2 regions of the Bariatricus sp. TF06-38A genome follow, and region 1 is predicted to be linked to the other one. Evidence: predicted binding sites of a transcription regulator. Region 1 holds the regulator's gene; the other holds the start of a gene.
The links. Region 1 encodes Rex, which represses fermentation and respiration genes when NADH is low (regulators of the CRP and FNR family bind a similar motif). Its sites were predicted from a motif close to ATTGTTAANTANTTAACAAT; they were not measured.
Positions count from the first base shown of each region.

Region 1 (3,217 bases):
TTTTGACAGCAAAATCAGAATAATTGCCCATATAAGTATGAAGCTGTCCCTGCTCGACTTCAATCACCTTTGTAACCACACGGTTCAGGAAATAGCGGTCGTGGGATACGATAAGAACAGCACCCGGATAATTCAGAAGATAGGTTTCCAGCCATGCGATGGAGTTCATATCCAGGTGGTTTGTTGGTTCATCCAGAAGCAGGACGTCAGGCTTGGTAAGAAGGAGTTTGCCAAGAGATACACGGGTCTTCTGACCACCGGATAAAGAATCTACGGGTTTAGTAAATTCTTCTTCTGTAAATCCGAGACCTTTTAGAACGCCGGTAAGCTCACTTTTATAAGCGTAACCGTCTGCGTGCTCAAATGCAGAAGTCAGTCTCTGATAAGTGGCAAGACGTGCTTCAAGAGCATCTCCGGAAAGAGACGGAAGCTCTATCTCGATTGTACGGATCTGCTTTTCCATCTCAATGACTTCGGCTTTTGCCGTGCGGACTTCTTCATAAATGGTATTGCCGCTTTCCATCTCCTGATGCTGTGCAAGGTAGCCGAGAGTTTTGCCTTTGGTAAGAACAACCGTCCCTGCATCGGGAGAAAGCTGTCCTACGATCATCTTGAGGATCGTGGATTTGCCGGCTCCGTTAAGACCTACAAGAGCAGCTTTTTCATGGTTCTCTATATGAAAGGATCCGTCTTTTACGATGACCTGATCCCCAAAACTTTTTGACAGATTATGACATGCCAGTATCATTTTTATATCCTCCTGTTAAAGTGGCAATTATGTTACTGCTCACAGTAACATAATTATAGCTGAAATACGACAAAAAACAACTATAAAATTTGACTTTTTCACTAGATTCTTATATAATTAAAAATAATGAGTCAAAAAATAGGAAGGTGGAAGTGAAAGTGGCATCAAGAGAAATATCTCAGGCAGTAATAAGGAGACTTCCGCGGTATTATCGTTATTTAGGGGAACTACTGGAGAGCGGAGTCGAACGGATATCATCCAATGAATTAAGTAAAAGAATGAAAGTAACTGCTTCACAGATCCGTCAGGATCTGAATAATTTTGGTGGATTTGGACAGCAGGGATATGGCTATAATGTAAAGTATCTTTATACAGAGATAGGTAAGATCCTTGGACTGAACGAGAAACATAAATTCGTTATCATTGGAGCAGGAAATCTTGGACAGGCACTGGCGAATTATGCAGCATTTGAAAATCGGGGATTTGTTTTAAAAGGGCTGTTTGACGTAAACCCAAGGCTTGCCGGATTGACGATCCGTGGAGTTGAGATCCGTATGATGGATGAATTGAAGGATTTTGTGAAAGAAAACGATATTGAGATCGGGGTTCTTACGATTCCGAAGACAAAAGCAGTAGAGGTTGCCAATCTCCTGGTAGATAATGGAGTTAAGGCTATCTGGAATTTTGCGCATACAGATCTGAATCTGCCGGATAATATTATTGTTGAGAATGTTCATTTGTCTGAAAGTCTGATGAGATTATCTTATAATATCACCAGATACAATGAAGAACATGAAGGAAAGTAGGCAAAGCAGACCAGAAGGCAGAGGTGCAGGAAAATTTTTTCCTGCACCTTTTTGAAAATTAAATGTATGGGAGACCGGATATGAAAGAAATACTGACAGCAGATCAGATGAGAAGATCGGATCAGAGAATGATACAGAAGATGCAGGTCCCGTCCCTTGTCCTGATGGAACGGGCGGCACTTCAGTGTGTGGCTGCGATGAAAGCAGAAGACATAGATTTGTCGAAAGCATTGGTCGTGTGTGGAAGTGGCAATAACGGTGGTGACGGATTCGCAATTGCAAGGATGCTCGTAGAAGAAGGAAATCATCCAGATGTAGTATTGGTCGGAAATTATGACCATCGTAGTGAAGAAACAAAAATCCAGATGAAAATTCTGGAAAATCTGGGAATATCTGTAGGAAACAGTTTGCCACAGAAAGAATATAGTGTTATTATAGATGCCGTATTCGGTATTGGCCTATCCCGTGAAATAAAAGGCAGATACGCAGAGGTGATTGATCAGATGAATCGGATGACTGCCTGTAAGGTGGCAGTCGACACTCCTTCAGGGATCCGTTCGGATGATGGAAAAGTGCTTGGAACGGCATTTAAAGCAGATCTTACAGTGACCTTTGCGTTTCAGAAGATGGGACAGATCCTATATCCGGGATGTGAGTATACAGGAAAGCTTGTTACAGCGCCGATCGGAATTACCAGACCGGAGTTTTTTGCGGAAGAAGAAATCTGCATGGCACTTGAAAAATCCGATGTGCCGGCAATGCTGCCGCAAAGGAAACCGGATTCTAATAAAGGGACTTATGGAAAGGTTCTGATGATTACCGGAAGCAAAGGAATGTCCGGTGCAGCATATTTAAGTGCCAGGGCAGCATATCTTTCGGGAGCAGGTCTTGTCCGGATTTATACGGAGGAAAGTAACCGGGCAATCTTACAGGAACTTTTACCGGAGGCGGTAATGACGACCTATTCTCTGGATGAGACAGAATCATTTGAAGAACTTCCGGATTTGCTGGAATGGGCGGATGTGCTCTGTATTGGATGCGGACTCGGTATGGGACCGCATTCGGAGGAATTACTGAAAAAGGTGCTTGAGAATAATAAAACCCCGGCTGTTATTGATGCGGACGGACTGAACCTTCTGGCAAAGACCGATGAGTGGGGGACCGAACAGATTCGGATGAATCCTTCCGGATATGTACTTACTCCACATATGAAAGAAATGTCCAGACTGACCGGATACAGCGTACAGGAATTAAAAGACAACAGAAGAGAGCTATTAAGGAAATATACAGAAAAAGTCCATGCTGTCTGTGTACTGAAAGACAGCAGGACACTTGTGAAAGCGCCAGAGGGAAGGCTTATGATCAATACCACCGGTAATGCGGCAATGGCAAAGGCCGGATCGGGAGATGTGCTTGCAGGAATGATCACCGGACTTATGGCACAGCATATGAGACCGGATGATGCCGCTGTGCTTGGCGTTTATCTGCATGGCCTGTGCGGAGATCATGCCAGAAAAGAACTTGGCTCTTACAGTGTGCTTGCGGGTGATCTCTTGAAAATGCTCGGCAGAACACTTAAGGAATTGGAGGATATGACAGAATGAAGAAATACAGCAGACTGCGTGCGGTGATCGATCTGGATGCGGTGATGTATAACATGGAA
Region 1 covers NZ_JAQFCE010000003.1:251,439-254,655, forward strand. The annotation lists gene PG418_RS05025 (ABC-F family ATP-binding cassette domain-containing protein) at 1-748, opposite strand, end outside; gene PG418_RS05030 (redox-sensing transcriptional repressor Rex) at 907-1,554, shown strand; gene PG418_RS05035 (NAD(P)H-hydrate dehydratase) at 1,635-3,158, shown strand; gene alr (alanine racemase) at 3,155-3,217, shown strand, end outside.

Region 2 (3,217 bases), on a different contig from region 1:
ATTTTGAAGGTAATATCCGCCGTTCGATCGGGCATTATCTGGATGGCATTTTCTGATTTCACAGATATACCACAGCGTAAAATGAATTTTTCATATTCCTTCGCTGATTTTTTACAGCACATATTTTCAAAAAAGGTGTCATGGATTTTTATGTCCATGGCACCTTTTCGGCTTATCTGTTGTTATATAAACTTGTACATCGTTGTTGTTTCGTAAGTTTCGCCCTTCTCGCATACCGACCCGGCAAAATTCTCTTTATGGATTGCATCCGGGAAGAACTGTGTCTCGAAGCAGGCTGCCTGGCGTTTGTGGTAATGCGCCCCGCCTTTTCCTTTGGCATCAACAATAAAGTTGCCTGTATAAAGCTGCATTCCCGGAAGGTCTGTATAAACTTCCATAGTGATTCCGCTCTCTTCCGAGGACATCTCTGCCACTTTCGCAAATTCTCCTTTATTGTTCAGAACCCAGTTATGATCATATCCTTTCCCGAAATTCAGTGCTTCATAATCTGTCTCGATTTCTTTGCCAATTGCTTTCTTTGTGCGGAAATCCATCGGTGTTCCTTCTACCGGTGTGATCTCGCCTGTCGGAATAGACTCGGCATCGGCTCTGGTAAATGCATCTGCATCAATCCATACTTCCTGATCCAGTACATCTCCTGATGCATGTCCATCCATATTAAAATAGCTGTGATTTGTCATGTTGATCAGAGTATCTGCATCCGGAACTGCATGGTAAGCGATCTTCACTGCATTGTCTTCTGTCAGAGTATATGTTACCTCAATATGTACAGCTCCCGGATATCCCTGATCACCATCCGGGCTGTCCAGTTCAAATGTAATATGATCATCTGCGGTTTCTTTTACCTTCCACATTCTCTGGTTATAAAAATCCATTCCGCTGTGGAGATTATTGCCATTATCATTCTTTTCAAGCTGATAGGTCACTCCGTTCAGTTCAAAGGATGCTCCTCCGATACGGTTTGCACTTCTCCCGACAATTGCGCCGAAGAACAGATCTCCTTCTTCATATCCTGCTGCCTCATCATATCCAAGCACAACATCACACGGCTTGCCTTCTTTGTCCGGTACGATCACCTGTACCAGCGTTGCACCGTAATCGGATACTGCAATCTCCATTCCGTTTTTATTTGTGAGCGTATATAATTTTGTCTCGTCACCTTTAACTGTTGCACCAAAATCTGTTACTTTCATTTTTCCTCTTCCGCCCTTTCTGTTAATTGTGCCTGTAAAACAGACATCTCTTTTACAGGTGTTATTGTAACATAATTTTTTTATTTTTTGCACCCTTTATCGTTGTTCTGCCATTTTGTACATATTGCTGATATTTTTTATCATTTTGTGACAAAATTAACTTATTTGTCTATTTATTAACTTTGCTTGCAAGATTGTACTAAAATGCATACAATATCATTATAAGTGTGTCCATAGAGTTAATCTATAGTATTCAGATGTTTTCCCTATGATTTTCTTCATCTGTCCTGTAGATTAGCAAAAAAAGTTAAAGGAGAAAAAAGCTATGAGTAGACTTGAAATCACTGCACCAGACAAAGCCCAGCTGGTTATCGAAGGGCTCTACAAAGATCTGGAGCGAAGAATCGAATCCAGTCCTCCGGGACTATGTCCTGTTGACATGACTCGTGCTTTCCTGGAGATGTGTCATACACATACCTGTGGAAAATGTGTGCCGTGCCGTGTTGGTCTGTGGCAGCTGAAAAACCTGCTGACCGACGTTATGAACGGAGACGCAACTATGGAAACATTAGACCTGATGGAAGAACTCTCTGTATCAATCATGGAAGGAGCTGACTGTGCGATCGGGTATGAAGCAGCTCACATGGTTTACAAGAGTTTGATGGGATGTCGGGAAGACTATGAAGAACATGTGCGCCAGGGAAGATGTACCTGCCAGTACACACAGCCTGTTCCTTGTGTATCTTTGTGCCCGGCACATGTAGATATTCCGGGATATATCGCTCTTGTCGGAGAAGGACGTTACGCAGATGCGATCCGCCTGATCCGTAAGGACAATCCATTCCCGACCACCTGTGGTTTTATCTGCGAACATCCTTGTGAGGCACGCTGCCGTCGTAACATCGTAGACGATGCAGTCAATATCCGCGGTCTTAAGAGAATGGCTGCTGATTATGCCGGAAAAGTTCCACCGCCGCCATGCGCTCCATCTACCGGAAAGCGCATTGCCGTTGTTGGTGGTGGTCCTGGTGGATTAAGTGCAGCTTACTATCTGCAGCTGATGGGACACCAGACAACCGTATTTGAGATGCTGCCGGAACTTGGCGGTATGCTCCGCTATGGTATCCCGAACTACCGTCTGCCGAAAGACCGTCTGAACGATGATATCAATGCCATCCTTGAGACCGGTGTCAAAGTTGAATTTGGCAAACGGATTGGAAAAGATATGACAATCCAGAGTCTGCGTGAAGAATACGACGCAGTTCTTATTACAATCGGTGCAAGTACCGATAAGAAACTTGGTATCGAAGGCGAACACTCAGAAGGTGTCCTTTCTGCTGTTCAGTTCCTTCGTGATGTAGGAAAGAACCAGAACCCGGATCTTACCGGACAGGAAGTAGCCGTTATCGGTGGTGGTAACGTATCTATGGATGCTGTCCGTACCGCAAAACGTCTGGGTGCTAAAAAAGTCAGCATCGTTTACCGCCGCCGCGTGGCAGATATGACTGCCCTTCCGGCAGAGATTGAAGGTGCTGTTGCAGAAGGAATCGAAGTACAGACTCTGATGGCTCCTTCCCGCATCGAAACAGATGAAAACGGTCATGTAAAAGGAATCTACGTTACACCACAGATGATCAGTAAGATCAAAGACGGTCGTGCAAGTGTACGTCCGACAGGTGCTCCTGACGTATTTATTCCATGCCAGACACTGATCGTTGCAATCGGACAGGATATTGAATACCAGCACTTTGAAGAAGCCGGTGTTCCTGTACAGAGAGGTAAGATCTTAACCGAAAAATACGGCGGATTCGATAACATTCCGGGTGTATTTGCCGGCGGAGACTGTGCTTCCGGTCCTGCATCCGTAATCAAAGCTATTGCTGCTGCAAAAGTAGTAGCTGCTAACATAGACGAATACCTGGGATATCACCACATTATCAGCTGTGACGTTGAGATTCCTGAAGCGCGTCTTGATGACCGCCCGCCGTGCGGAAGAGTAAACA
Region 2 covers NZ_JAQFCE010000005.1:62,261-65,477, forward strand. The annotation lists gene PG418_RS06450 (TetR/AcrR family transcriptional regulator) at 1-56, shown strand, start outside; gene PG418_RS06455 (aldose epimerase family protein) at 183-1,214, opposite strand; gene PG418_RS06460 (NAD(P)-binding protein) at 1,540-3,217, shown strand, end outside.
Region 2: the regulator Rex is predicted to act here: its motif matches at 1,379-1,398, upstream of PG418_RS06460 (NAD(P)-binding protein).